DNA from 4 places in the Blautia wexlerae DSM 19850 genome. Region 2 is predicted to be linked to each of the others. Evidence: riboswitches for the same ligand, from Rfam matches in the RefSeq annotation. Region 2 holds a riboswitch; each other region holds the start of a gene.

Region 1 (7,976 bases), 990 kb from region 2:
CTGGTGTCATCATCAGGAATCAGGGTATGATACAGCGGATCCTGTGCGAAACAGACCGTTAACAGTTTCTGTAATCGTGGTAAATCTTCTTCCTGTACTCTGTACAAATTATCACTTTCCATGGTATGTAGTAATCTCCTTATTTATTGCCGGGAACATTGCTGTTCCCGGGAGTGGTAATGTTTTTTAAAAAGACAGTAGATTATTATAGATGTTATCCAACATCGCAGACAGCTTATTAACGGAGGTGTTTAAGTAGCGGATATCGTCCTTATAATAAGCCTTCTGTCTGCGCAGGGCAGCTTCCAGACGACGGATCTCACTATCGAGTTCCGGTGTTTCTTCTTCCATGCGCTGCTTCAGTTTCTGCACGATTCCGTAGAGATTTTCGTGATGCATGATACGTCCGGCACCCCACATCAGGCGGTCTTTTGGCTGGTGAAGAATGTATTCGGTGAAGTGATAGTAAACTTCTTCATCGAAGAGAAATGCGTACATATTATTGTCTACTCGATAGAGGGCCTTCAATGCATCTGTAATATTTCCCTCGGATAAAGCCCGGCTGGCTTTTTCCAGCTGTCGGATATTTTTGGAGGCAGCTTCCTGTGGGAAAATTACTTCATCTTGCCAGTTGAGACGTACCAGATAGTCTTGTGCCTTGCGGAAAGTTTTCAGCAGCTCCAGTCCGGCATATTCCCATTTGTGGCGGAAAGCAATGCGGGCGTCGGAGTCTGAAAGTGTGGCATATTCCGCATTAATCTGGCAGATTTTGTCATAAATATTTTCGGCAGAAGCGGTAATTGTCTGCAGGTTTCTGAGCAGAACATTCTGCTCAGGATCAGCAAATGAGAGTGCATTTTCGTGGATACTTTCTGCGACCGCGTTCATGGTGTTGCTGAAATTCATCGGTGGCAGGACAAGTCTGTCAATGGCCATGATCAGTTTCAGATAGCATTCATGATGAAACTGATAGACAGCTTCCTGGTAAACATCCTGATTATCATATTGGGAATGATAATAATTCTGCATGAAGGGCCCGGCGCTGAAATCATTGACTGTGGATGGGATACCTGCGATTGCCATGGAGAAATCATCAGACCATGTCTCGATGGGAGAGAGAGCCGTGATCCCGTCAGGATATGCTTCCTTCGGGACAGTCAGGCTGTCTGTAAACTGTCTGATGAAATCTGCATATTCATAGGTACAGCGGATGGCATCCTGTCTATTGTGTGCGTGTGCAGGAAGTTCAAAGTTCAGGTCTGCGATCACTTTACCCTGCCAGTCAGGATGTACGCGGAATACCTGATTGTAGGCTCCTGTAGACCAGTCGTATTTGGAATCAATGATTCCCCATTCCTCGGCAGCCATTGCGCAGAAAACGAGAGTGTGGGCAGGCTTATAGCCGCCCTTTACAAGTGAACGGGCAATGCCGAGCATCATGGCGACTGCCGCATTATCGTCCTGGAATCCATCGAAATAGGAATCATAGTGTGCGGACAGCAGGATCATAGAGTCTGTCTCAGTCCCCTGTATTTTACCTGTGATATTGCCTGCTGTTGTGTCCGGAATCACTCTGGAACGGGCATCCAGTGATACTTTTAATGAGGATCTGCGTAATAAAGCAGCATCCTGTTCCGGAGTGTTATGGGTATCTTCTGAATCAGTGGTGTTGTCTTCGCAGGCGGAAATTTTATTTCGGAGAGAACGCTTCAGGATACGTGCATCTGCCTGAGACAGAGAGAATGCAGGTGCGAAATCAGGACCTGCGATATCCTGTGCATTCAGCGCAGACTCTGCGATTTCTCCGTAGCCGTTTGCCTGAACTGCGATCAGGGCAGCAGCGCCACGCAGATAAGCCTGATAAACAGGGAAGCTGATCCACCATTCGTCTCGCTGGTTGATCTCAACCATAACTAGCTTTCCTTTTACGTTTATGCCTTCATAATCTGCGGCAGTTCCTTTTCCCAGATAAACGAGTTCGTAATCTTCAAATCCGTCTGTCTCGAAATTTGTCTGATATCCGCCCATCTGAAAGGTGTGTTCCTGCCCGTCATCATCTGTAAATTTCAGGACTGCCTTCTCGAATTCCCATCCGTCCAGTGAGAATGTATCTCTGGTTACATCGGTAAGTCCGATAGCTTTCATTTCCCTGTATAACATATCTCCTGTAGCTGTTTCAGCAGCGGAACCTGCAGTACGATAGCCCAGAACAGGGTTTGTTTTCTCTTTTTCCATGCGTCTGGCAAGCTGGTAGGACCAGTCTGTGTCAATGCAGGAAATACAGGAATCTTCAATGTTCAATGTAATCGCCTCTTTCCTGACAGTTTGTATAATATGATCAGATATGATCAGTGCCGGAAATGTCAGGGTACTGATCTGTCTGTGGTTTATGATTTTATACTGGAAATATTTTAGCATAGAACAGCAGCAGGAACAAGACAACAGTTGTTGAGAAAAAAGCTATTTTGTGGAAGTTCTATCATATTGGGAAGTTAAAATAACCTTGTTTATTTATTAAAAAATCTGATTGTATGTTTTTATGTACAATTTGACTTTTTTTGCTAATTACTGGACAAAGTAAAAAAATATATTCTATAATATTATAGTAAAAATTAAATAACATTTATTGGTTTTGAACCAGTCGTTGTAAGTTCCACAAGGATTAATAGAGAAACCGGTGTAAGTCCGGTACGATCCCGTCACTGTAAGAGGGAGCTTCGGAATGAAAAATGTCACTGGATCATGTGATTTTAAAGTTGGTCCGGGAAGGCGATTTCGAAGTGGTGAACTTAAGTCAGGAGAACTGCTTACAATTGGGATAGGAATGATTCTTACGGTAGATAGGAAGCATAATTTTTTCATGTCATTTTGTGTCCGTATGTATGGTGTTTTCATATTGCGGGCTATTTTTTTGCCTGAAAATTAACCCCTATGGGGGGATTCCCCATGTTACTGAGTAAAAGTAATCAGAAACATTTCCGGTATTGGTTTAATTCACGAAAGATGTAGGAAGGAGATTATTTTGACGAAAAAACAAATCGGGAAAAGATTTCTGCAGATTCTGATCGTCCTGTTTGGTATCAGCTTTCTAACCTTTGGACTGACTTATCTGTCTCCTGGTGATCCGGCTGAGATCATGCTGACAGAGTGCGGTAATCTTCCCACACCAGAGCTTCTGGAACAGACAAGGCATGAGCTGGGACTTGACCAGCCCTTTCTTGTGCAGTATGGAACCTGGCTGAAGGGTGTACTTACCGGAGATATGGGACAGTCCTATTCCTTTAAGATGCCGGTAGTACAGAAACTTGTATCCTGTTTCTGGCCAACCCTGAAGATGTCTCTGCTGGCACTGCTTATGATGATCGTGATTTCCATTCCGCTGGGAATCCTGGCAGCAGTGTATCAGAACAAATTCCCGGATTACTTTGTAAGAGGAATTACTTTTATCGGGGTATCCGTACCAAGCTTCTGGCTTGGCCTGATCTTACTGAGTATCTTCGGTGTACAGCTTCGCTGGGTAAATGTAGCAGGAGGAAGTACTGATCTGAAGGCTATGATCCTGCCGTCACTTACGTTGGCGCTTGCCATGTCTGCCAAATATACCAGACAGGTGAGAAGTGCGGTTCTGGAGGAGCTTCATCAGGATTATGTAACAGGTGCACGTATGAGAGGTATCAAGGAGAGTGTGATTTTATGGAGACATGTTCTTCCAAATGTAATGCTTCCGCTGGTAACTCTGCTTGGACTTTCCCTGGGAAGTCTTCTTGGCGGTACTGCAGTCGTTGAAATCATCTATAACTGGCCGGGTATGGGAAATATGGCAGTCAAAGCAATCTCCTGTCGCGATTATCCGCTGGTTCAGGGATATGTACTGTGGATCGCTATCCTGTATATGTGTATCAATCTGCTTGTGGATCTGTCCTATACTTATCTGGATCCAAGACTTAAGGAGGATAGATAATTGAAGTTAGCGAAAGTATTTAAAGAAAATAAGCAGTTTACTCTTTTTTCGATACTGGCGTTGGTCGTAGTCGGTGTGGCTGTGTTTGCCCCACAGATCGCACCCTACGACCCGCTGGATGCAGTGATGCTGGAATCACTTCAGGCTCCAAGTTCTGCACATCCCTTTGGGACAGATAAGCTGGGACGTGATCTGTTATCACGAGTTATTTTTGGAACCAGAACTTCTCTGATCATGACCTTATGTCTGGTGGCAGTTATCTTTGTGATCGGTACATTTCTTGGAGTGATCGCCGGATACTTCGGAGGAATCGTGGACGGTGTGATCATGCGTATCGCAGATATGATGATCTCTTTCCCCGGTCTGGTGCTTGCAATCGCAATCGCCGGTATGCTGGGACCAAACCTTGTGAATGCCGTTATCTCCATTGCAGCGGTAAGTTGGACCAAATATGCCCGTCTTGCACGAAGCATGGTACTGAGAGTAAAGAAGAACCTTTATATTGAAGCAGCAGTCGTAAACGGAACCAGGACATGGAAGATCCTGCTGGTACATGTTCTTCCGAACATGGTTACTCAGATGGTAGTAACTGCAGCAGCAGATATCGGAACCATGATGCTGGAACTGGCATCCTTATCCTTCCTTGGTTTTGGTGCTACAGCGCCGACACCGGAATGGGGACTGATGCTGAACGAGGGAAGAACTTACATGGCAAAAGCACCATGGCTGATGATCTACCCAGGTATCGCGATTGTAATCTGCGTAGTTATCTTCAACATGCTTGGTGACAGCATCCGTGACGTTCTTGACCCAAGACAGGAGTAAGAAAATATAAAATAAGAAAATAAAAACAAAGAGTTCTGCGGCTTCCGTACTGAACCGCGGACTTCACCACTTACCTAAATATTTCAGGAGGAATATATGAAGAATACATTATTTAAAAAAGTTTTAGCAGTAGCACTTGCATGCACAATGACATTTTCCATGGCAACCGTAACTCACGCAGCAGATGCAAAAGAGATCACAATCGGTGTAACAAGCTTTGCTGATACTCTGGAGCCTACAGAGCAGTACTTCAGCTGGGTTGTTTCCCGTTATGCTATCGGTGAGTGCCTTACCAAATTCGATGAAGAAGGTGAGATCGTTCCTTGTCTGGCAGAAAGCTGGGAGAACAGCGAAGACGGAAAAACATGGACATTCAAGATTCGTGAAGGCGTTAAATTCTCCAACGGTGATGATATGACACCGGAGATGGTAATGGCATCTATTCAGCGTACAGTTGACAAGAGTGACCGAGTACCGGAGTTCTTTGATCTGGACAGCATGGAAGTAGACGGACAGAACCTGATCTTCCACTTAAACAGAGCAAACGCAAACATGGCAGGAAGCCTTGCAGACCCATTATTCCTGATCGTAGATACAAACGTAGATGATTCTACATTTGCAATGGAAGGACCGATCTGTACAGGACCTTACGCAGTAGAATCTTTCAGCCCTACAGACTCCTGTGTTGTAGTTAAGAATGAGAACTACTGGGATGGCGAAGTTCCGCTTGACAGAGTAACACTGAAATGTGTAGATGATCAGACAACACGTTCCATGGCTCTTCAGACAGGCGAGATCGATATTGCTTATAACTTAAAGACAGAGAACCTTATTGAGTTTGAAGGAAATGACAATTATGAGATCCAGGAGCTTCAGTCCCTGCGTTCCACATATGCATTCATGAACCAGAGTGAAGGCCGTGCACTCAGCGATAAAGCGCTTCGTCAGGCACTTCTGCGCGGACTTGACAAACAGACATACTGTGACGTTCTTCTTGAGGGTGGAGCTACAGCAGGTAAAGCACCGGTACCTCCTACACTTGACTTCGGATTTGATGATCTGAACGATGAGAACAGCTATGATCCGGAAGGTGCGAAAGCAATCCTTGAGGAAGCAGGATACAAAGATACAGACGGTGACGGATTCGTGGAAACACCGGACGGAGATCCTCTGACACTTGATTTCGTTATCTATACAAGCCGTGCAGAGCTTGGTGTTTACGCACAGGCAGCACAGGCCAGCCTGAAAGAGATTGGTATCAATGTAAACCTGAATACAGTAAGCTATGAAACACTTCTCGACATGAGAGATTCCGGTCAGTATGACCTTCTTATCTGGAACGTACTTGTAGCTAATACAGGAGATCCGGAGAACTATTTAAGAGAGAACTGGTACAGCAAATCTGCAAACAACACAACAGGATACAACAATCCGGAAGTAGATGAACTTCTTGATGAGCTTGCAGGAACATTTGACGAAGAAGAAAGAAAAGACCTGATCATCAAGATCCAGCAGGATATCATGGATGATGCAGCAACTGTATTCTTCGGATATGAGACAACTTATCTGTTCTCCAACAAGAGAGTCACAGGCGTGAAGATGTATCCGATGGATTACTACTGGCTGACAAAAGACATCACACTTGCTGAGTAATTATATTCAGAGATATTAATTTCTGAATGAGACTGCACGGATTATGTCTGTTCATCGGGATATCAGAAAAGATGGACACAGATATAATCCAAAAAACACAGCAACAAGTAAGAAGGAGCGTTATTTATGCTTGAAATAAAGGATCTCTCAGTCCGGTATGGAAAGCAGGCACCTACTATCGAGCATTTCAACCTGAACATGAAGAAGGGCGAGATCATCAGTGTTGTAGGTGAGAGTGGAAGTGGAAAAACCACTGTTATCAGAGCTGTCCTCGGCGCACTTGCCGGGGGCGGTAAGGTAACACAGGGAGATATCCTCTTTAACGGAAAATCCCTGCTGACCAATACCAAGGATGAATGGAGACAGTTAAGAGGAACACGTATATCCATGATCTTCCAGGACTGCGGCGGAACCCTGAATCCGATCCGTAAGATTGGAAGCCAGTTCGTGGAATACATCTGTACTCATTCAAAAGTGTCAAAAGATGAAGCGTGGAAAAAAGGAGTAAGCATGCTGGAGAAAATGCGTCTCCCGGAAGCAGAGAATATTATGAACAGTTATCCTCATCAGCTTTCCGGTGGTATGCGTCAGCGTGTGGGTATTGCCATGGCAATGACCTTTAATCCTGAACTGCTTCTGGCAGACGAACCCACCAGTGCATTGGATGTGACTACACAGGCACAGATTGTTCGTCAGATGATGGAGCTGCGTGACGATTTCCACACAGGCATTATCATCGTAACCCATAACATTGGTGTAGCTGCTTATATGGCAGACCAGCTGATTGTTATGCAGCATGGCAAAGTGGTGGATCAGGGAACAAGGGATGAGGTTATGAATCATCCGACCAGTGATTATACAAAGAAACTTCTGGCAGCAGTACCGGAAATGGAGGGACGCCGTTTTGTTTAAGGAATCAGATATCGTGCTCAATGCAAAGCACATCGTAAAACAGTTTCCGGCCTCCCATGGACGGACACTGACAGCCTGCAATGACATTAACCTGAATGTCTATAAGGGCAAGACATTAGGAATTGTAGGAGAGAGCGGATGTGGTAAATCCACATTCGTAAGGATGGTTATTTCCCTTGACAAGCCTACCAGCGGTGAGATTCTGTATCATGGCAAAAACCTTGCTGATCTTTCCAAAAAGGAAACATGGTTAAACCGCCAGAATATGCAGATGGTTTTCCAGGATCCGCTGGCATCCTTTGATCCGAAGATGAAGATCGTGGATATCCTTACAGAGCCACTGATCAACTTCGGAAAATTAAAGAAAAGCGAGAAAGAAGCCAAAGCAAGAGAACTGCTGGAAATGGTAGAGCTGCCTGGAGATTTCGTAGATCGTTATCCTCACAACATGAGTGGCGGACAGAGACAGAGAATCAGTATTGCAAGAGCGCTTTCACTGGAACCGGAGATTCTGGTTTGTGATGAGGCGACTTCTGCACTGGATGTTTCTGTACAGGAATCTGTGATCGAGCTTCTGGTACGCCTTCAGAAAGAAAAAAATATCAGCATGCTTTTCATCTGCCAT
Region 2 (7,976 bases):
ATTTTTTATTGTCTGCTCCATTCTTCTCACCCAGAACGTGAATGGCAGTTCCATTTGGAATCTTGCTGTCATTCAGTTTAACACTCTGAGTGTCTGCTTCATCATAAATATCTACCCCGCCCTGTGTACTCTGTACGATCATATAATAATCTGTTACATAATCCGGATTCTGACCCTTTCCGTCATCCGCATAAACAGAAACCACTGTCAGAATAAAGCACAGTACCATTGCTATTACTGTTCCAAACCTTCTCTTCATAATCTCTTTCCTTCATTTCTTATTTTCTTTTTACAGCAGATGAACTTTTATATTTGCTGTATGTATTTCCATATGGCTCTTTAACATATGCTTTTACCGCATAATAGTATGATACACCTTTTTGTGCTTTTTTGTCCAGATAAGAAGAACTATTTCCATTGGAAATTTTCTTTATCAATTGATAGGAACCACCTTTTTTCTTTCTGTAAATATAATAGCCGTCACATTTTTTCTGAGGCTTCCACCGGATACGGATTCCACTTTTCTCAGATTTCACAGAAGTAACCTTCTGCACTGCAGGTGCTGCTTTAATCACATCGCCGGTTTTATATTTACCTGAATATCTTTTTCCGGATGCTTCATAATATGCTTTTACTGTATAACGGTATGATGCATTAGCCGTAACCTTACTATCTTTATATTTTAATTCCGATGTCCCGACATCTGCAATTTTGGACCACTTTCCACCTGCTGCAGGTTTTCTGTACACATAATATCCTGTAGCTCCGGAAACTTTTTCCCATGAAATAAGGTTATATCCGGAATTATATGCCTTCACCTGAAATACCGGTGTATCCGGCACCCATGACTGATTCAGGGTCCTTGTATGTGCCTTGATCCTTGCCGTCCAGTTTTTCGTCTTTCCATCTGTCCACCTGGCCGTTTCCGATGCACTCTTATAGAATGTCTGCCCTGTTTCTATCCCCGCCGTACAGGTAAACCAGTTCCCATAACTGGACTTTGCTTCCACTCCAAAGCTGATTTTGTCAGTCCCACTGTTTGTGATCACAACAGAATATCTGCTTCCCTGTTTCAAAACCACCTCTGGTACACTAATAGTCTGTACACCTGCGATTGGCTGTTCAAACTCATATGGAGCAGCATATGCAGCGGTCCCGCTTTCCGGGTCATATGGATCTGTCAGATCGGTGTATATCTGAATTTTGTAACAGGCATTGTCACTGTTTGTAACAAGATTAACCTCCCCCAGGACTTCTGCTTTTCCCTTTCCTGCAGTTGTCTCATAAACTGCTGCTACTGACTGTCCCGCCTGTATCGGAATCACTGAAAGTGCTGAAGAACCATCATAAAAATAATTATTCCTGTACTTTTGATCCGAAGCAGCCACTGCCTCTGCACTTACAAGTTTACTGATATTGGGATCCTGATAAGAAAGATAGTAATATCCTCCGTCTCCTTTCTTCTCCCCCCAACTGTTTTTGATGATCCACGCACCATCAGATGTTACATTGGAAACAGGAAGGAAATTATCCTTTGAATACGTATCATCCCATCCGACCACTGTCACAATATGATTAATTACAGTCGAATTTGATTTTCCAACAGGATAACAATATGCTGCTGTGTCCGGGTTTACATAATTTTCCTTCATATAAAGCATAATGGATACTGCATGGTCATTCAGCAACATTTCCTTCATACGTTCCTCACTGTATTTGGAAACAGATGCATTTTTCAGATATGCCGCTGAATTATAAGCCTTACTTCCCGGAATCTGTACAGTCAGATCCTGCTGATGCGAAGAATCCGTAGGAAATGGTACATCGGCCTCTGTAGTCATTCCCGACCATGTACTGAGATAAATAGCCGCCAGGTGATCATTACCTCCTATTACATGATAATTTCCCAGTACATAATTCTTATCATCGGGGGTATTTCCAAGAGGATCATTCTGTCTGTTGGAGAAAAAATATGATAAATGTTCTTCTGACAGATCGTAGGTTCCTTTGTTCTGTGCCAGAAGCGAAGTCTCCATGATTGCTGCCATACCAAAAGCCCAGCAGGTTCCAAATGGATTCTGATTCTTTACGAGCGTAACTAATCCTTCCTTTCTGGCATCATAGGAAGATGGAAATGCAGCCTCCCTGTTTCCATATGCAGCATAAACTGATGTCAGATCACTCTCCACTTCAATTCCCGGATCCAAAGGTTTTAAATTTTTAAAGGGTTCCAGTTCTTCCTTTCTTTCCTCTTCTGTCAACGGACGACCCTTAATATACCTGATTCCGTCTGTACCCTCTTCTGAGTTTTCTCCATCCTGAAACTCCTGTTTTGCATCATCGCTTCCGAACAATTCTGCATCCGATCCCGTATCTGTTCCAAATTCATCTGCCTGTGAACTTTGAAAGTCTTTCAGATCTGATGTATTTTCTTCTGTCTCCCTGTTGACTCCGGATCCAAACATTTCCTGACCCGCAGCGGGTACCGATGTACAAACCATTGAATAAGCCAGAAAAACTGACAATGCGCGTATCGCTGTATTTCTTTTTTTCATGTAGTAGTTAACTCCCTTACATAAATATAATATCATTATATCAGTATCTTTTTTGTTTTTCAACCATGATCAATGACAAAAACCGTCGGAAAACAGTGAATTTTCCCTGTTTTCCGACGGCTCTATGTAGAAATGCAGAGCTCTGCCGACAAGAAAATGTCGCCAGGAAAAGACGTCAAATGCCTGTGATGCATTTTCTTCTGTGCATGTGAAAAGTGTGGAAAATGTGTGTGAAATGCTTTATATACTAACTCAGAACAGACTTGAAAATCTTACAGACTCTTCTCTTTTGCTATCCTTATTCTAGCAGAACAAGCATTGTATTACAATGAAAATCGTTCTTTCTTATTTGTGCTAATCTGACACATTGTTACTGTTCACTCCGTTCTAAGCAGCGACGCATTCTCCTCTTATTTGCTGATACTTTCCTTTGCTCTTTTCATCATATCAGCCAGTTCCTGGTATTTTCCTGTGACATATCCATAGTTTTTTCGCTTATGCGGAAGCATACAGTTTGTGCAGTCTTTAATTCCCTTTTCCGTATACCGGAAATTCCCACCGCATTTCTCACCCAGGGCATATAGCGGGCAATAACAGAACAGACAGTTAAAATCATCCGGATCTGCATTCTTATGACACGGAAAAAATTCACATTTCTTATGACTGAAATAAGAATATTCTTTCCCTTCCCAATAAGGTTTCTCCATTGCTACCTCTCCTCTCCTGTTGCAAGTTTTTATCTTTCCAGAATAATTCCGTTTTCTCAGTCTCCATCAATCCCACCCATCAGAGGACGAAATAAAAAAAATACTCTAATAAATTATCAATTTCTCTTCACATAACAAAGCATTGAAAATTCATTACAGTATTTTTCACAGATCATACATTTAAAATTAATAAGAGGGAGCGATGCTACCCCGGGGTAGAAAAAAATCCGTTCATGAGTGCGCGGAGGGAACGAATAAATCCGAAGTAGTATCGCCTGCCATTTAATCATGTATAATTCATAAAGAACAGGCGCATTCCATAAAAAATGTCTGCCTTCAGATAAAAGCAGACAACACTCCGAAGCTGCGGATTCAACGGAGTTGGTTGTTACACTTTACACGGAAGTTTAACCTCGCCATACCAAGCAGGTTTCCTGGCTCCAGGCTCATCGCTCCTCTCTCCTTCTCATGCTATGGCACAATGGACATTCTGAGATTTGCTCCTCTGTTACAGTGACCGGATCGCTCAGGTTTCTCACCTGATTCCCTCTTTCTGTACTGTTCTTTCTCACAGTATCAGCACTTAATATGTTCTGTATGGAATTATACTGTCATTATAATAACACCCTGCAGCAAGCTTGTCAACTATTTATCAATATATTTTTCAATATTCCACACCTTCCGGCAGCGGATCCCATTCATTCAGACCAAGACTCTGTCTGAATTTTGCTTCTTCCAGACTCAGCTTTGGAACATCCTCATTCAAAAACGCTCTCAGCTCATCAATCCCCTCTCCGGTCACATTGTTTACCAGAAAAATTCTTTCACATCCTGCATTCAGCATCCACTGACGCACCATTGGAACATTCGCATAAGGAGAATCTATTTTCGTAATGATTCCTATCAGTGGTCTCAGAATAAATGCATTACTGCCATAGCCAAACAAACTGAAAGGTTCATCTGCTGACTGTACCATTGCCACCACATCTGCTTCAAAAGAAAAACAGGCCAGCCCTACGCTGAAATGCTTGGACTCTGCATACTCTCCCGGCGAATCAATGGTATCATCATCCGTATTCGTATACTGCGTTTTTACATAATGAAGTTTTTCGCCTTTTAATGCCTGCGTTAATGAAGTCTTACCTGCTTCACTTCTGCCCATCAGAAATATTTTCTTCATATTTAATGTCTGTCCCTTTCACTTCTCTCAGCTATTCCGGCAGTTACATAAGCACCATCGGTACAGAATAACTGACTTTTCGTATGTTTTAACTTTTGTGAACTGCACAAGTCTTAAAGCCAAGCACCTCTCTAAAAAATTTCACCACTTCTTCCACTGCAGTCTGAACTTCCGTCAGACCTCCCGTAAGGATCAATGATCCGCTGAAGCGATCCATGAAACCAATCTCTACATTTGCACTTTTCACTGCAATATCAGCAGCTACAACCACTGCTTCCCATGGGGTAAAACGAATCATTCCAATTGCTTCTCCTGTGTGGTCTTCTCCCTCATGGACTCCAATATGCAGACCAAGATTCTGATAAATACAGCTCTGTGAAGGATTGATCACATGCGCCAGGCACACTTCCTTTCCCGGAACCCTTACCCTGGTCATACGCAGCTTTTTTCCCTTTAATTTCTCATAATCCTGGTTATAAAGCTTTTCCAGTAATTCTCTGGTTGTCATCCCTGCCATCCCAACACTTCCTATCTTTTGGTAATCTTGCAGACTACATACCCCAAAGTGTCTCTGAAATAATCCACAACCTCAGTCATCGCTGACATTACATCGGAAATCTCTCCCGTAATGATCAGTGTGCCTGTAAATCGATCTGCAAATCCCAGATAAACATTTCCGCTTTTTACCGCAATATCAGATGCGATCACTGCAGATTCAGGCGGTGTCATATTCATAATTCCGATTGCAGATGAACGGTAATCCACCTGCGGATTCAGTCCAAGCTTCTGGTATATGACCGGAGCCGGCCCTCCCATTACATGTGCAAAAGTAATCTCCTTGCCAGCAACTGTTTCCTGTACAATTCTTATGTGTTCTACATGGTCATTTGCCATTTATCATTCCTCGCTTTCACTATTCAACTATAATCCGGATAATTCATGAGAATATTCTTTCCCGCTGATGTCTCCAAAAACAGATTTAAAATTTTATATGTATCTCTTCAGTTACATAAACTGTACTATCCATCCAATTTTATGTCAAGGTAAAATCCACCTGAAAATCGGTAAAATATTATACATGGTTACGGTTCACTCCGTTCACAGCAACACGCTTCGCGATGCACAGAATTTATGCTAATCGCATAAATTCGCGCGGTATGTCTCGGAATTTTGGCATATTCATGCCAAAACACCTCGCGGAATAATGGTAACTTATACATAAAGAAAAGGAGCATCAGCCCCCTTAGCGATACTCCTTTTCAACCCCTATAAATTTAATTATTTATACTTATTTAATTATACCAGTCTTCTTACAGAAACAATCGTTCTGTACGCTGCGTTATCACTGATCTTAATTCCATCTACAGAGTTCGATGCATGAACGATACGTCCATTCCCCATATAGATTGCAACGTGTCCACCGTAGCAGATTAAATCACCCGGCTGTGCATCAGCATAAGATACTTCTGTACCGGCATTCTGCTGTTCATAAGAAGTTCTCGGAAGACTTACTCCGAAGTTTGCATATACACTCTGTGTAAATCCTGAACAGTCAGCTCCACCTGTAAGGCTTGTACCGCCCCATACATATGGATTGCCAACAAACTGTGTTGCAAAGTCTACTACAGAAGATCCTGATCCTGAACCTGAAGATGAAGAACTATCTGAATCAGATGACTGTTCACTCTCATAATCATCTGGTGAAACTGTATTATCAGAATCAATCACATTGCCATACTCATCGTACTCTACATCATCGGAAGCTCCTGCATTGTCAACAGGATCACCATTTTCATCATATTCTACACCATCATCTGATTCAGACTCATCAGATTCATTATCCGCATCATCAGTATTCTCAATCTCATTTCCGTCTTCATCATACTCTATATTTTCTTCGTCTTCTGATTCGGAGTCCTGTTCCTGCTCTGCAGCTTTTGCTGCTGCCTCTTCTTCTGCCGCCTGTCTTGCAGCCTCTTCCTCAGCCTGTCGTCTTGCCTCTTCTTCTGCTGCAATTCTCTCAGCTTCCAGTCTCTGAATTTCAGCTGTCTGTTCCGCTAACAGATTTGCATATTCTGTCGCCTGCTGCTGTGCATATGCAATTTCATTCTCATAATCGGCTGATTCAGATTTCTTCTGATCAATCTGGCACTGAAGATCATAAGACTGCTGTTCATAAGAAGCCTTCATCTCCTCCAGTTCTGCTTTGTCAGATTCATACTGAGTCTTTAAATTATTTACCTCATTAATAGTATTCACATATTTATCAAGGTTCTTTCTGTCCTGCTCATACATCTGCTGTGTATTCTCAGCACGTGTCAGAAGTTCACTCAAATCTTCTGAATTAAGCATCATCTGAAACCACGCTGCATCCCCACCCTGTTCATACAGTGCCTGAATACGAAGCTTCATGCTCTCATACTGCTTATCTCTCGCCTTCTGAGCCTTAGCCAGATCCTGTTTTGTCTTAATAATATCTACTTCTTTATTATCGATATCTCCTTTAAGAGTATCAATAGAAACCATAACACTTACAAGATTGGAATCCAGTTCGGAAATCTCATTCTCAAGCTGTGATTTCGCATATGCAAGCTCATCCATTCTGGAATATGTCGCATCCAGCTGCTGACTTGTGATCGCCTGCTCTTCTCTCAATTCATCCTCTCTTGAAGCGCTTACACTAACAACCTGTGTTGCGCTCATCAGGAGTGCTAATGTAAGACATACAATTCTTTTCTTCATGAATTCTCACCCTCGTAACATTTTCTTTCTATATCTTAATGTTTTTGCAATATCTAAGTTAATTCTTATACATATTAACACACCACACTCAAAAACGCAAGGATTAATTACCATAAATTTTATATTTCTGTAACATTTATTAATCTTTTTGTTATTCTTCGCATTTCTTTCTACAATTCAAACATATTCCATTTCATGTTTGTAATAATTTAACACAGGACAAAGATATCTGATGCAGGGTTACTGTTCACACACCACTATCCCGCGAGGTGTTTTGGCATGAATATGCCAAAATCCCGAGACATACAAACCAAAATTCCATTGCCGCAGGCAATCTGGAATGAATTTTGGCTACGTTACTGTGAACGGAGTGGACAGTAACGTAGCAGGACTTCACGCTATAGTGGATTGGATTGTTTGCATTATTTATGGAATTACTACAGAACGCAAAAAAAGAAGCAGCCTCCTCTTTCGAAAGCTGCTTCCATTTTCTTAACTATTCACTTCTCAGCTAAACAGATCTGCAAGAATCTGGTCTGCGGTCATATTCATATACCCATCCGGATCAGAAAGCGTACTTCTGTTCCATCTCAGATAATTACCTCTTCTGATATAGTTACCAGATGAAGTATGATAATCATACTTGGTATATCCCGGATATCTTGACATATACTTCTGTGCCAGTGCAATCGCCTGACTGGAATAACCACCGGACGGAGTAGGTGTACCTGCAATCTGAACACCTGCATTCGGGGTAGAATGCACGATCACTGCACTCTTATCAGCACACTG
Region 3 (7,976 bases), 450 kb from region 2:
CAACACGACTTCCCGTACGGTAAAATCAAAGTTGTAGTAATTGTGCTGTGCCACAACTGCCATTTTTCTGGCGGAGCTTTTTACGCTCATGGAATGGAGTTCTTCGCCGTCCAGATAAACGGCACCTGCATCTGGCTTCAGGATACGGTAGATGCATTTTAATAATGTAGATTTTCCGCTTCCGTTTGGTCCGATGATCCCTACCAGTTCCTTATCCTTTGACTCTATGGAAATTCCCTTCAGTATCTGTCTGGCGTGAAATCCAACCTGAATATCTTCTGTAGTGATTTTCATTACTTACTACCTCCAAATCCATAGGATTTCCGCACAAGCAGATAAATAAAGCATGGAGCACCGATAATGGATACCAGCACACCGATCGGCATCTCAGAATTCTTCAGGATCACACGACATGCCACATCACACCAGATCAGAAAAGACGCGCCAAAAAGTGCACTCAGTGGAAGTAATCTTCTGTGGTCAGTTCCAAACAGAATCCTGACTACATGAGGAATCACAAGTCCTACAAATCCGATCACGCCAGCACAATATACGGCAAATCCAATCATTACAGAAGCAACAATCAGGTAAAATGTTCTCAATCTGTGTAAATCTGTTCCAAGTGTGATAGAAACTTCATCTCCCAAAAGCATCAGATTCAGGTTTCGATACTGCGTCCAGAAGATGACCACACATATCAGAGTAACCGGAAGCATCACACCTACTCTGGCCCAGCTTGCCCCTGCAAGACTTCCCATGCTCCATTTCATAACTTCCGTAGCTGCATTTTTGTCATTCGTAATGTAAATAACAAAATTTGAAAAAGCAGAGCACACCGCACTGACCGCCATTCCGGCAAGGATCAGCTTAGCTGATGTTGCCTTTCCTCCCATATTTGCAATAGCAATAACTGCAAAGGAGGTGATCATCGCGCCAATAAAAGCAGTAACTCCGACAGAATTCCCGCCAAGAAAGCTTCCGATTCCGAGCATGATTGCCAGCGTTGCACCAAGAGACGCGCCGGATGAAATACCAAGTACATACGGATCTGCCAGCGGGTTCTGCACGATTGCCTGCATTACTACGCCACATACAGAAAGAGCCATTCCAACTGCCAGAGCCAGCAGGACTCTGGGCAGTCGGATCAGCCATACAACATCGTGAATTGCACCTTCTGCATAGGCGGACAGACTTTTTATATGAAATAATTTATAAACAATGACACTGTACACATCCTTCAGTGACAGGTCAGCATTACCAAAAGTAATCGCCGCAAGTATGGAAAAAATAAGAAATCCTGCAAGTCCGATGAGGACTGCCACATACATGGATGTTCTGAGCACATTGCCTTTTTTTGTCTGTGAAACCTGTTCTTTCACTGTTATGTCCTCAATCAGTCAAGATTCACATCCGGATATAATCCTTTTGCGAAAGTTTCAATACCATCCTGTGTACGTGTTGCACTTGCGTACATTTCACTGAGCATGATCGGATAAACACGACCGTTCTTTACAGCGTCAAGGCTCTGAAGTGCTTCGTCATCCTTGATAACGGCAAGCTGGCTTTCTTTTACAGTTTCCGGATCATCACCTGCATATGGCATGTATACAACAAAAATCACATCAGGGTTTGCTGCAATGATATCTTCTTTTCCTGCTGTAGAAGCATCCGGGTTTGCCAGAGTCGCACCCAGTTGTGTTACCATATCTCCACCAAGGCTCTTTGCACCATAGTTTGTGATATCTTCTCCAAGAGGTTCCAGAACCATTACGCTTGGTTTCTCTTCTACATCTGCTGTTGCTGTAAGAGTTTTATCGATCACTGCCTTTGCATCATCTACGATTGCCTGTGCTTTGTCCTGTACATCAAAAATCTTTCCAAGATTTAAGATGTCTGTAAATTCATTTTCCAGAGTTCTGTCTCCGTCAGGGCGTGTGTTTGTGTTGTAATAAGTGTTGCAGCCTTTGTCGATCCAGTCTGTTACATTTCCGAGATTTTTATCAGAAAACAGGGAGCTCCAGGATAAGATCATGTCTGGCTCCAACATCGTTACAGTCTCAAGGGATGGGGTAAATTCATCAAGATAATTTGTTTTTGAAAATGCATCTTTAAGTTCATCCGGAACTTCATTGTCAAGACCTGCAGTAGCTACCAGACGGTCTTCCAGGCCAAGTGCAAGCATGGTTTCAATGCTTCCCTGATATACAGCAAGAACTTTCTCCGGTGCCTTTTCATAGGTTGTTTCGATTTCATTTCCATCATAATCATAGGTTGTGATGGTCAGAGGATATTCTGTCTTTGTACCTTCTGCGTCTGCTGTCTTATCTGCATCTGCTGAATCCTGTGCGTCTGCATCTGCTGCCGGCTGATTGTCCTCTTTGATTGTCTCAGAGTCTGCTCTCTCTGCTGCAAAAGCTGCCGGAGCTGCGGAAACTGCCATAGCTGCTGCCATCATAATTGCCATGATTCTTGTGGATAAATACCTGTTTTTCATTTGACTTCCTCTCTTTTCGTATATGTTATTTACCTGTTCGTGTAACCGAAAAGATGGGACTTCAGAAAAAGTAAAATAGAAGTGATAAGAATAACGGATACTTTTTACGGAAGCTCCTTCTTTACGCTGTCAGGCAGGTTTCCTGACTCACAGATCACAGAAAATTTCCACAAAATAAAAACTGATACAACATCCATGCTTCAGCAGTTCATGAATGTTGTATCAGAAATATTTCCAGATACTCTCTGACAGCCGGATTCCGCCTTCTCACATATTTATGCAATGACATATTACAATCCCGCTTTTTTTCTGTATACAGTGGCCGCAACCGTTCAGGCATTTCACCTGATTCCCTCTCACATTACCATACACAAAATCTGCATATGATAATGTTCACTTAACAGCTTATTCAATTACGCTGATACAATTTTAGCACACTGCTTTTATAATTACAACCATATTCGAGACACATCAGAATTCTTTCTTCTCCATAAGCCGGACACCAATCCAAAAAGACCCCATATATACAATTACTGTAAATAATACAACTCCGGCCAATACCATTCCCCAGTTCAGTCCATTCAGCCATGCATCGACTGCGTCTGCTGAAAGTCCCATTGTTTTTATCAGAATATAAACTACGGCAAATATAATAGCCCACATGACCATTGCAATATAACGTCCTTTTTCCGCTCCAAAATGTATTACAAGCGGGAGCGATACCGCCAGCATAAGAAGTGCCAGTGGAATGTATATCAGGCTGCCAATGATAGTCTCACTCAGACACCCCTGAAGTTCTGCCACACCTTTGCAGATTACTCCCGTTATCGTTGCAATTCCCCACGCTACAGCCGTAAGCCCTGCTCCCAGCAGATATTTTTCCGCCACATACTGTTTTCTGGTAACCGGCAAGGTCATAAGAAACGCAAGACCATTATCAAACTCATCATAACTTATAGTCGTAATGGCAAAAATTGCTGTGACAATCGTAAAATATCCTGTAGCAAAACTGACGCTCCCGCTTCCTGCCAGATTCAGGATGACTTCCATTACAACAACCAGGATAAAAAACTGTTTCTGCTGTTTCATCAGTTCTATATCCTTTACAAATAATCCCTTCATACCTGTTCCTCCATCATCATTACCAGATCATCAATCTTTCCATTCTCAATTACAACATCCGGGTAATTTTCCATATAAAATTGTTTCTGGTTTGTCAGACACCTGTATCCATAAGCTTCTTTCCGGATCTTAATAAGGTATTGCTGATCCAGTTTTTCGTACTCTTCTTCTGCAACTTTAAGAACTGCATAATCTGACAGCAGTACATCTGTATCCTCATGAAGGATAATTTTTCCGGCATGGATCATATAAAAATCGTCACAAAGACTCTCCAGATCTGATGAAATATGTGAACTGATCAGAATAGAACTGCTTTCATTTTCTTCCATATATTCTCTCAGCATGTTCAGCACTTCATCCCTGGCTATCACATCCAGACCAACTGTGGGCTCATCCAGAATCAGCAGTTCTGCCTTATGGCTTAATGCTGCCAGTACTTTAAACTTTGCTTTCATACCAGTGGAAAATTCTTTGATTTTCTTGTCTGTGGGCAGATTGAATCTTCTGCACTGCTGCAGGAATTTCTCTCTGTCAAAATCCGGATATATGCTTTTCATAATATTGGCCACGCCCGCTGCTGTCAGATACATACTGAAGCCTGAATCTGCAAAAACAACTCCCAGTTTCTGTTTATCCTCCGGCCTAAGCTCTTCTGCCTTTTTCCCAAAGACCTCTATCTCTCCGCCATCCGGATGAATCAAGCCGAGCAGAGCTTTAAATGTGGTGGATTTCCCGGAACCATTTCTTCCAATAAGTCCTGTAATCATCCCAGGCTGTACTTCCATAGAACAGTCCAGCGAAAAACCTCTGTAATGTTTCTGCAAATGACTGATTTTCAACATGTCTTAGTCCTCCATGATCATTTCAAAAAGATTTCTGATTTCCTCATCGTTCAGTCCACATCTTCTTCCCTTCATGACCGCCTGCTCCAGATCATGTTCCACTTCTTTGAGCTGTTCTTCCCTCATCAGGTTTTTATTTGTGGCTGCAACGTAGGTTCCTTTTCCATGAACAGTGACGGTAAATCCCTCTTCTTCCAGATTGTCGTAGGCTTTCTTCACAGTCAGGGCACTGATCTTCAGTTCCTTTGACAAACTGCGTACTGAAGGTAATACAGTGTCCGGCTGTAACTCTCCTCTGATAATCGCAGACTTAATCTGGTCTATGATCTGTTCATAAATAGGTACCATGGATGAATTATTGATTATTATATGCATATGTTTCTCCTCCATCTGCAAACAGTATATAACAGTGCATAACTGTTGTCAACTGTTTTATACTGTTATACATGATATTTATTTGCTTATAATCAAAAATGGATATTCAACCTTATTTCCGGCAATCTTTCACAATCGCCTTCTCATAAAATTGAATATCCATATAACCTTAATCTAACTCTGTTTTTTCGAATTAACTTTTAGTGGAAGTCTTATGGTTACAACTGTGCCTTCTTCCAGCTGTGAGCTTATGGTAACCCCATATTTCTCTCCATAAATCATACGAATCCTTTTATTTGTATTTCTGACGCCTATACTCTTTCGCTCTTTATTCAGAACCTCTTTCAAATCTTCCTCACAGATTCCACATCCATTATCCTCTACATAAAAAAGAATATCATTTTCTTCTTCCTCTGCTGAAATCCAGATCTTCCCAGAATCCTGATAATTTTTAAATCCATGCACAATGGCATTCTCTACAAACGGCTGCAGAAATAACTTTGGAACTTCCAGACTTCTTAAATACTCCGGTATATCCATACTCACTTCAAATTGATCCTGATATCTTTTCTGCATAATTCCAATATACCGTTTAAGCCAGTCCAGATCCTCCCACAGCGGAACCAGAACATCACCATTCTGGCTGGTATACTGAAGCATTCTCGACAGATCCAAAAGCATTTTGCTGGCATTTTCCTGTTCTCCTTTAAGGCATACCCAGTTAATGATATTCAGCGAATTATAGAGAAAATGGGGATTCATCTGTATATTTAACGACATGATCTCCGTGTCTCGTTTCTGGATCATCATCTCATATTTCTCATGAACCAACATCTGCAGGTTCTGATTCATTTCATTCAGTTTTTTATAAAAAAACGCAAACTCATCCCTGTTGTCATATACAATTCTTGCAGTAAAATTACCCTCTCCTGTTTTCTCTATCATGTGCAGCGGTTTATAAACTTTTTTCCCAATCTTTCTGGAAATAAGAACAGCCGTAGTAACAGATAAAATAATTTCTATAGTTACCAGAATCAATATTGCCCTGGTAAGATCTGTAGCAATATTCTTGCTGAAAACATTAACTGGAATCATGGCAAGTGTATACCATCCCGTCACCATACTTTTGGAATAGGTTACGATATATTCCTGATTATTTGCACCGTAGTATTTTACAGTTCCTTTATTCTCCGTAATTCCCATATCAGCTGCAGTTACATTTCGAAACAGCTTTGATTCATTCTCACCGTAAGGACCAACAACACTGCCATCTTCACTCATGATATAATAAAGAATCTGAGAATTTGCCTTTGTATACTTTTTCAGCATATTATTCAGATTATCCTCTGTAAAATTAACCACCAGATACATTTGATCAGTCTTATTTTCCAGATGTTCAATATGTCCTGATTCTACCCTGCTTAACTGCAGCTTTCTGACAGCCGTAAATACATGCTCATATTCCAGAAAATCTCTCGGCATATCTTCAATTGAAAACATGTCCATATAATTATATGCCGGAATCCACACAAGTTTTCCATTTGCCTCATCTGCTGCTTTCTGTATTTTAGAACCCATAAAGCTATAATTTGGATAATAGTTCTTTTCCTTTTCGCCAAACTGATAATACGGAGTCACAATATGCGTAGAATAAACCGTGTTATTCCACGGCAGATAGTCCAATAAAATTTTTGAAATTTCCTGACTGGCACTTTCAAGCTGCATACTGTCAGACGTATCCAGATTCTGAAATATTTTATAAATTCTCGTATCTACATTTATTTTTAATGAAAATTCCTCAATATAATCCAACTTTTCATCCAGAATATCACTGACATTCTCAGAATTTTGCCACATTTGTTTTTCTGACTGCCTGATCAGTTCCTGTTTTGACAAATGGAAGATAAATAAACCCAAAAGCACAACAGGAATAATGGAAATACAAATAAATGAACTAATCAGCAGAGTTTTAAATTTTGTATATTTTAATTTTTCCATCATCACCCAACTCTTTTGCGAAATTCTTCAGGTGTCATATTATGACGTTTCTTAAATGCCCTGTTAAAATAATTGGGATCCTTATACCCTACTTCCAATGCAATCTTCCTTACCTTATCAGAAGATGTTTTCAAAAGATTCTCTGCTTTCTCCATACGAATATCTGACAGGTATTCAGAAAAGGAAATTCCGAATCTCTGCTTAAATAAAGTACTGAAATACGAAGCATTAAAATGATACAATGCAGCAATCTGCTCCAGGCTGATCTCGTCCTGGTAATGTTCCTCTATATACCGCCTGCTTTCATCCAAAGGATCTGTCTCCTGTGAATCTGCTATTTCCCGGAAAGCGATTATATTTTTTATTAATTCCGCTGACCTTTTTTTCAATTCAGAATACCACTGACTTTCGATCAGACAATTATCCAATGCATTTAATTCTGACAAGTGTTCAGCTTTCAGATAGGGCTCCATATAACGTAAGATTCTGAAAAAAAAGAATACGATTTTTCTTTTAAAAATATCCGGCTGAACACTTTTATGCTCTGACAGAACCTCTGTTATTTTTTCAAAAATTGCTTCGCTTTTTTCCAGATTTCCTTCTTTTATAGAATTCAGAATTGCTTCACTGCCTACAGAATCCTCCTGCTTTTCATCAGACAGATATTTCTCTGCCTGCAAATATCTTTCTTCTTCATAAAAAGAATACTTCATCGCGGCCATAGCCTCTTCATATGCCTTGTTTCCGCAGCTTTCCATATCCGAATACAGAGAGCTGACTGCAAAATAAATTCTGTTTTTCTCAAGTACCAGGATATTTTGAATAAACTCCTCTATCTGAGTGATCTGTTCCTGTTCAATTCTTGATCCTGACAAGGCCAACACAGCCAGCAGATTTTCTGTTCCGTTGACCTGAAATGTAATTGACGATGTATCTATCAGATGTTTTTTTATAAAATACCCTATCTCCCGTTTCATCTCTTCATTAAGAATCAGATGCTGCTTATTGATCCGGATCAACATCAGATAGCCTTCCTGTCTCAGAGGAAACATCTCACTTAAGGGCTCCCATACCTTACGTCGTGTATGGTGGATATACTGATTCAGAAGCCACTCCATATATCCATATGCAGATTCCTTCAATCG
Region 4 (7,976 bases), 790 kb from region 2:
TAACGCCCTGTGGCTACAATGTCTTCGCAAGTCATCAGTTCCGGACGCATACGCTCTGTGAGCACGACTGCCAGTTTCTGAGAGACCTCTTTATTGGTCATCTTTGCCATTTTCTCTTTATCCAGATAAACAGTACCGCTGATCGTGGCAAGCTGTCTGGTGATGCTTTTAAGAATAGTGGATTTTCCGGCACCGTTAGGACCGATGAGAGTGAGGATTTCTCCCTTTTTCAGCTGAATATTGATTTCTCTGATAAGAGGTTTTCCGTCATATCCCACAGTCAGCTGATCCGTACGGAAAAAATACTGTTCCTGCCGGTCTGCTTTGTTATTTTCTGTTTCCTTTATTACATCTGCTATTTTCTCTGACATATTTTTTCCTGTTTTCCTTTTTTATGCTGCATCTTATAGTAATCTGCCCGGATAGCGTATTCTACTCCTGCTTTTTATATCAATTTCTCTTCTGTCTGCGGATCATGATATAGATTACAACCGGTGCGCCAAACACTGCTGTTACGGAACTGATACTGAGTTCTGTAGGTGCAAATACGGTTCTGGCGATCAGATCACAGAAAAGACAGAATACTGCCCCTCCCAGAAAACAGGCCGGGATCACAAGGAGCGGTCTGGCTGTTTTCAGCAGGCTTTTTACAATGTGAGGCACTGCAATGCCAACAAAAGAAATTGGTCCTGCAAAAGCTGTCACACAGGCAGACAGAATACTGGATAAGAGAATCAGTCCTATGCGGAACAGCTTGATATTCACTCCCATATTCTGGGCATAAACTTCACCCAACTGATAGGCACCGATAGGCTTAGACATAAAGAACACGATCACCATTGTGAGCAGAACTACTATTGCCATTACTTTCACATTACCCCAGGACATTCCTGAAAAACTTCCCAGTGACCAGTTGTGAAGATTGACGATATTGGAGTCATCCGCAAATGTAACTACGAAATCTGTAACTGCAGAACAGATGTAACCGATCATGACACCGCTGATAACCAGCATGGACATGTTGTGGACTTTTTTGGCAACCAGCAGGACAAATCCCATGGAAATCATAGAACCGATAAATGCTGCAATGATCATGGCTGCAGAACCCATGGAAATAGATCTGCTCAGAAAATAAATCATCAGAAGTGCAACTACCAGCTTGGCTCCTGAAGAAATTCCAAGTACAAAGGGACCTGCAATAGGGTTATTAAAAAATGTCTGAAGAAGAAATCCGGATACAGAAAGTGCTCCTCCAAGAATGATCACTGACAGAATCCTGGGAAGACGGATTTCCCATATTATATTGTAAGCAGTCGCATCTCCCTGATGTCTGAAAATAATATTCAGAATCTCACTCACTGAAAGATGAATGCTTCCGGCATTTACATTCCAGACAAATAAAATCATCAGAAACACCGCCAGTATAAGAAATGCCATCCAGTATCTGGCTGTACGTTTTTTGTCATCCATATTTTTTGTTCCTTTTGTTTTTATATTTCCTGCTTTTGGCAGTTATGCAGAATCCCGCAAACATATTTCAGTGCCGTTCGTAAATAACTATACCAATCGCATAGGATGCGGATTCGAGTGTGCCGAAAAGTTATAAATATCATTTTAACTTATGCATATATGCAAGTTCATCCAGCGAATCATCATCTGTAGTAAGGATTGTATGAATATCTTCGATCATGGTTCCAAGTTCGGTGGTTTCCTGGAAAAGATTTTTACCCGTACACCACACATTTCCATCCTTCACTGCCTTAAAATCTGCCAGAAGATTACTTTTTGCCAACAATTCATCAATAGTAGAAAGTTCACCGTCGATAGTACTGTTATAGATGATATAGTCCGCATCTTTTGCTTTGGCATAAAATTCTTCCATCTGCATATTCATGGTAGACAAAGCGTTATCACTTTCTCCTGTATCTTCGGGAACATATTTGCCGCCTGCCAGCTCGATCATGTTTGAAACATAATCACCATTCTTTCGCACATTGACAGCACCTGTGGAATTAATGTAAAAGAATGCTACTGTTTTACCTGTATCTTTATCATCAGAGGTCAGAACTTTGTCAAGCTTGTCTGTCTGCTCCTTAAATGCCTTCTCAGCTACATCTTCCTTTCCGAGAAGCACAGCATAGAGTTTCATCCATTCAGTTCTTCCCAGAGGATGGCTCTCATAACTGGAACGTTCTACCATTACCGGGATACCAAACTGTTCCAGTTTCTCTTCCACCTCCGGATTATGATGGATCATAGTTGATTCAATGGCAAGACCACAGCCTTCATCCAGGATCAGTTCATAATCCGGTGCATTGTACTTGCCTGCATAAATCATTTTTCCGGATTCCATGGCATCTTTTGCTTCCTGGATATACCATCCATTCTCCTGAGTTCCTGAAAGACGAATGCTGTCAATACCGTCAATTGCGCGGAAAAGATCCATGGCAGAGGTTGCTACCAGATAGATGTTGTTCAGCGGTTGTTGAATAACTGTGATATCTTTTTCAAGCCCCTTTGGAGCCTTTTTTCCCTCTGGAACTACAAGAAACTGTCCTTCCTGATCGATAGTAATCAGAGCATAGCCATCATTGTAATAGTCTACGCTGAATTCTTCTGCGTAGGAAAGTTCCATACTGTGGTCATAGGTAAGTCCCGGGATATCCACAGGAGTTTTTGCATTGTCTTTATCTGCTGCGTATGCTGTACAGACAGTGCATATACAGATAATAAATAATGCAACTGACATAAAACCGATAAATATTGTTTTTTGCTGTTTCTTTATTATGTTTTTCATCTTCATAATTGTTTCTTTGTTTGTATGTGATTATTTTGCTGTTTTTTCTGCTTCTTTGGCAGTTGTGGAATCAAAATTTAAGGTGTAGTCAATCTCGTGAGGCTCACTCATTGCTACTGTATCTGCTGTTACCTCCATCTCTGCATCAAATACGCTGACAGGGATTTCAAAAGTGGAGTTTCCGTCTTTATTAACCGGCTCATATTTCTCACCATCCACAAGCATATAATCATAGTTCGGACTGCTCCATACGATAGTTGCTGTAGCTTTATCGCCTTCTACATTAATGGCTGCAGGAGAATCAATGGTTGCTCTTCCTGAACCGCCTGTAAGAGTTACATCCATGGTATAGTCGCCGTCTTCAAGATTCAGATCTGCCAGAGTCTTACCTTCACTTGTCTTACTGTCTTTCGCATCTTTGTCTGTGTCATCTGCTTTGGAATCTGCATCTTTATTTTCTTTATCATCTTTTTTTGCATCTGTATCATCAGATTTTACAGGATTTTTGACACTTACCTTATGGTCATACCATTTTCCTTTTGTTCCGATCAAAGCTACATCGAATTCTTCATCAATTGCGGGTACCGGGATATCAAATCCATATACTTCCTCACTCATTCCATCGCTGTATGTAACAGTATCTGTGGTTGGCTCAAGAACCTCTGCCCCGTCTTTCTGTGCATCTTCTGCCTTTCCGACGAAAAGGTTTACAATTTTCTTAGAAGCAAGGCTTACATGGATAGTCATCTTGCCCTCCTTTACTGTAAGGGTTCCTTTTCCATCGTTTGCTTCATTTACATGGAACATTCCGCTGTCTGTATCAAATTCTGCTGTGTAGGTGCCATCCTCTAATGTATCACTCTTGGATGCATCTGTTTCTTTATTATCTGTGTTTTCTGAATCAGCATCTTTTGCAGTTGTTTCTTCTTTATCAGTGGTTTCTTCTGTTGCCGTATCAGTATCTGTCTTTGCAGCAACCGGGCTTGTACCGATCAGAGTAGCTGAAATAGTAAGTGCTGACATTAATAATGTAAATGAACGTTTCTTCATGATTATTTCTTCTCCCTTATCTTCATATTTTTTATAGTTTTTTCTATCGTGCTGTTCAACCCATCTGCTGCAGAGCAACAGGCTTTTGAACAGGTGATGGCAAATATATTATAGTAATTCCAGAAAATAATGCAATTAAGACAGTTCCTCTGGATCTTTCTCAGATGTGCGCACGTTACTGTGAACGGAATGAACAGAAACGTGCGAACTGTTTGCAGTATTTTATGGAATTGCTATGACTTCTTTTTTTCTTATCATATAATATATCTGCCCGGAAACTTTTGCAAGTTCTCCGGGCAGTTTATCTTGTTTGAACAATATTTTTTATTCAGCGTCAGCCTCTGCAGTATCAGCTGTTGTCTCAGCTGCGTCATCTGCCTGTGCATCGTCTGCACTGTCATCTGTTGCTTTGGCATCAGTATCTTCTGCTGCTGCATCGTCAGATGCTCCAAGAGAATCAATTGCTGCTTTTGTATGAGCCACATACAGATCTTCTACTGCTGCGATTCTTCCAAGACCTGCGATCTGACAGTCAACACTGTCGAAATCACCGGATGCCTCAAACTGAGATTTCCAGGAATCTGCATCATCACCAGCCATATCATTGTTAGCGTGGTCTCCGGCAACAACCATCAGAGGACGAAGGATTACATTCTTGAATCCTGCTTCTTTTACTTTCTCGATAACCTTGTCACATGCTGTGTCTTCCGGTTCTCCCTCTACAGTTCCGATGAAAGCGTTTGTGAATCCAAGATCATCCATCTGTGTCTGCATCTGGTCATAGGTTACGTTAGCTGTATGGGATGTACCATGTCCCATGAATACAAATGCTGTGCCTGCATCTGCTGCTGCTTTCATATCATCAAATCCAGCTTCCTTGCAAGCTTCATCTGTGATCGCCTGAGCAACTGCTTTCTTGTCATCATTGATTACTGTAGCGTCATCACCAACTTCACCGAGCATTGGCTCTGCAATTGCAACAGATTCAAATTTGTCTTTGTATCCATCAATTGCCTCTGTCATTTCATCATATTCTGCACCATGCATCAGATGTGTCGGCTGTACAACAAGATTCTTAACACCGTTAGCTACTGCACGGTCAAGAGCCTGCTGCATATTATCGATTACTTCATCATCTCTTGCCTGTACATGGTTGATGATAATCTGTGCTGTAAATGCACGTCTTACTGACCAGTCCGGATATGCTTTTGCAAGGGCATCCTCGATTCCTTTGATATCCTCTGCACGGCTGTCGTTGAAGGATGTACCAAAACTTACTACAAGAAGTTCATTCTCACCAATCTCATCCTGGTTACGAGGATCATCTTTGGAAGCATCACCTGTGTCACGTCCAAAGTATTCAGGGCTTGCTTCTTCACCTGTTACCAGTTCTTTCTGAGCATCTGTAAGTTTGTCCCATGCTTCTTTTGCTGCTTTGCAGTCTTCGTCAGTTGTGTCTGTTCTTTCCTGAACATAAATCTTATCGATCAGGGCACCAACTTCGTCTGCGGCTTTCTGATCATCATCAGAAGCTTCTGTTGTATCATCAGATGCTTCCTCTGTATCTGCTGCATCTGCATCGTCTGCAGCTGCTTCTGTGTCATCTGCAGCCTCTTCTGTTGCTGCATCATCAGATGCAAAAGCAACTGTACCTGTTGCTGCTGTCATGGAACAGGTCATGGATACTGCCAGTAATAAGGCTAACATGGATTTTCTTTTCATTTCGTTTTTCCTCTTTTATTTCTCGTATTTCCGGACAATTGTATGCACAAAAAAGGCAACTGCATATTCTGCAGCTACCGCTTTCCCATAAATACATGGTTTATATGTACCAGATATATCTGTAATTTCGATTCTGTCTGATTCATTTAATAAAAGAGCTATGTATCGTTATGAGAATACAGGTTCTGTATACCGCAGACCTTAAATTCTACGCCAAGGCAGTTCTCCTGACTTCGATCATCGCTGTTTCTCCCTTCCCGGTTTCCCAGTGGTTTCTGAAAAGCAGCTCCCATACACAGTGACGGTATCGCTCCGGATTCTCACCGGATTCTCTTTTGCACATCAAGTACGATGCAACCTTTGCGTTATAACATTGCACATATTCAATTCGGATATTCTTTTTTTATCACATTTTAACAAAAATGTCAATACAATTCGTGTATATTTTCCTTTAATGTTTGGCATTAATGTTACTGTTCACTCCGTTCACAGTAACGTAGCCAAAATTCATTCCAGATTGCCTGCGGCAATGGAATTTTGGCTTGTATGTATATTATCGCGTTATTCATTACACTTCTGTCAGGGCTTTGAAAAAACAGGTTCTGTTTCCGGTATGGCAGGCTGCACCGATCTGCTCTACTTTAGCAAGGATCGTATCATTGTCACAATCCAGTGTAAGGGATTTTACAAACTGGAGATGTCCGGATGTGAGTCCCTTCGTCCAGAGTTCATTGCGGCTTCTGCTCCAGTAAGTCATTTTACCTGTTTCAAGAGTGGTATTAAATGCTTCTTCATTCATATACGCCAGCATCAGCACTTCGTTTGTCTGATAATCCTGGGCTATAACAGGTACCATTCCATCACTGTTTAATTTAAAATCAGACCATGCGATGCTGCTTTTTAAATTCACTGTATTTTCCATTTTCTGTCTCCATCTAATTTATTGATTGCCATAAATCATTTCGTAAATTTTCAAATTTTACAAACTGCCCTTGGTAGACAGAACATCTGTGATCCTTGGATCATAGGATGTGGCTGCGTCCAGTGCTTTGGCAAAACTTTTGAACATTGCTTCTGCTACATGGTGATTATTCCCACCTGCCAGAACCCTGATATGAAGATTCATGCCACAGGCATAGGAAATGGCATAGAAGAACTCTTTTACCATTTCCGTGGACATGTCACCGATCCTGTCTGTGGTAAACTCTGCATCCCATACAAAGTAAGGTCTTCCGGACAGATCAATCGCACAGAGCACCAGGGATTCATCCATGGGAAGGATGCAGCTTCCATAGCGCTTAATCCCCTTTTTGTCACCAATTGCTTCTTTTAATGCAGTTCCCAGAACAATTCCTGTATCCTCGATGGTGTGATGGTCATCCACCTGAAGATCACCATGGACTCTGACACTGAGATCAAAGAGCCCATGACGGGTAAATCCATCCAGCATATGGTTAAAAAATCCCACACCTGTCTCAATATCAGAATATCCGGTTCCATCCAGATTTATTTTTAATTTGATTTCTGTTTCTTTTGTATTTCTTTCTGCTGAGGCTTCTCTTGCCATGGTTAAGTCCTCTCTGTCTTACTTATTTTCAAACACTCTGAATCCATTGTTTTAATGCGCAAACTACAGTTTACATTATAGCAGATTTCAAATTCAAAGCCTTACCATTATTCTTTATCTTCATCCTCAAAACGAACTGCAATAGAATTTGCATGTGCAGTAAGCTGCTCAGAAGTTGCAAACTGAATGATATCTTTGTGTATATTACGCAGTGCGGATTTTGAGTAATATACAATACTTGATTTCTTGATGAAATCATCTACGGAAAGGGCTGAGAAAAATTTGGCTGTTCCGTTTGTAGGAAGTACATGGTTCGGACCTGCAAAATAATCTCCCAGTGGCTCGGAACTGTACTCTCCGATAAAGATCGCACCTGCATTCTTCACTTTCATCATATCTTCAAAGGGATTGGCTGTCACGATCTCCATATGTTCCGGAGCGATTTCATTGGCTGCCTCAATCGCCTCGTCCATATCCTCTGCGATCAGAATGTATCCAAAGTTATCAAGAGACTTCTGAATGATTTCTTTTCTGGAAAGAACCTCCACGAAACCTTTTACTTCTTCATCTACTTTCTTCGCAAATTCCTCACTTGTAGTGATCAGGATAGCACATGCCAGTTCATCATGCTCTGCCTGGGAAAGAAGGTCAGCTGCCACAAAATGCGGATTAGCTGTCTCATCTGCAAGAACAAGGATCTCACTCGGTCCTGCAATGGAGTCAATGCTTACATAGCCATATACTGCTTTCTTTGCAAGAGCTACGAAAATGTTTCCGGGACCTACGATCTTGTCTACCTTCGGAATACTCTCTGTTCCGAAAGCAAGGGCACCGATCGCC

The links. Region 2 has a riboswitch for cobalamin ahead of NQ550_RS05485 (cysteine-rich small domain-containing protein). Riboswitches for the same ligand answer to the same signal wherever they lie in the genome.
Region 1: another riboswitch for cobalamin. It lies ahead of nikB (nickel ABC transporter permease); the one in region 2 lies ahead of NQ550_RS05485 (cysteine-rich small domain-containing protein).
Region 3: another riboswitch for cobalamin. It lies ahead of NQ550_RS03390 (ABC transporter substrate-binding protein); the one in region 2 lies ahead of NQ550_RS05485 (cysteine-rich small domain-containing protein).
Region 4: another riboswitch for cobalamin. It lies ahead of NQ550_RS09180 (sirohydrochlorin cobaltochelatase); the one in region 2 lies ahead of NQ550_RS05485 (cysteine-rich small domain-containing protein).

What each region holds. Positions count from the first base shown of each region.
Region 1 is NZ_CP102267.1:190,432-198,407, forward strand. It holds gene NQ550_RS00795 (GNAT family N-acetyltransferase) at 1-122, opposite strand, end outside; gene NQ550_RS00800 (M28 family peptidase) at 187-2,235, opposite strand; cobalamin riboswitch at 2,632-2,825, shown strand; gene nikB (nickel ABC transporter permease) at 3,023-3,961, shown strand; gene nikC (nickel transporter permease) at 3,962-4,786, shown strand; gene NQ550_RS00815 (ABC transporter substrate-binding protein) at 4,883-6,439, shown strand; gene NQ550_RS00820 (ABC transporter ATP-binding protein) at 6,566-7,351, shown strand; gene NQ550_RS00825 (ABC transporter ATP-binding protein) at 7,344-7,976, shown strand, end outside.
Region 2 is NZ_CP102267.1:1,177,583-1,185,558, reverse strand. It holds gene NQ550_RS05495 (hypothetical protein) at 1-259, opposite strand, end outside; gene NQ550_RS05490 (C1 family peptidase) at 279-2,555, opposite strand; gene NQ550_RS05485 (cysteine-rich small domain-containing protein) at 2,966-3,262, opposite strand; cobalamin riboswitch at 3,670-3,864, opposite strand; gene NQ550_RS05480 (EutP/PduV family microcompartment system protein) at 3,927-4,442, opposite strand; gene NQ550_RS05475 (BMC domain-containing protein) at 4,531-4,959, opposite strand; gene NQ550_RS05470 (BMC domain-containing protein) at 4,971-5,336, opposite strand; gene NQ550_RS05465 (C40 family peptidase) at 5,739-7,184, opposite strand; gene NQ550_RS05460 (N-acetylmuramoyl-L-alanine amidase family protein) at 7,692-7,976, opposite strand, start outside.
Region 3 is NZ_CP102267.1:731,585-739,560, reverse strand. It holds gene NQ550_RS03400 (ABC transporter ATP-binding protein) at 1-294, opposite strand, end outside; gene NQ550_RS03395 (FecCD family ABC transporter permease) at 294-1,379, opposite strand; gene NQ550_RS03390 (ABC transporter substrate-binding protein) at 1,394-2,494, opposite strand; cobalamin riboswitch at 2,610-2,878, opposite strand; gene NQ550_RS03385 (ABC-2 transporter permease) at 2,966-3,616, opposite strand; gene NQ550_RS03380 (ABC transporter ATP-binding protein) at 3,613-4,458, opposite strand; gene NQ550_RS03375 (GntR family transcriptional regulator) at 4,462-4,833, opposite strand; gene NQ550_RS03370 (sensor histidine kinase) at 5,008-6,834, opposite strand; gene NQ550_RS03365 (response regulator transcription factor) at 6,834-7,976, opposite strand, start outside.
Region 4 is NZ_CP102267.1:1,967,664-1,975,639, reverse strand. It holds gene NQ550_RS09200 (ABC transporter ATP-binding protein) at 1-371, opposite strand, end outside; gene NQ550_RS09195 (FecCD family ABC transporter permease) at 451-1,437, opposite strand; gene NQ550_RS09190 (ABC transporter substrate-binding protein) at 1,610-2,749, opposite strand; gene NQ550_RS09185 (hypothetical protein) at 2,828-3,847, opposite strand; gene NQ550_RS09180 (sirohydrochlorin cobaltochelatase) at 4,172-5,569, opposite strand; cobalamin riboswitch at 5,770-5,946, opposite strand; partial or broken gene hisI (phosphoribosyl-AMP cyclohydrolase) at 6,144-6,470, opposite strand; gene hisB (imidazoleglycerol-phosphate dehydratase HisB) at 6,549-7,136, opposite strand; gene hisD (histidinol dehydrogenase) at 7,244-7,976, opposite strand, start outside.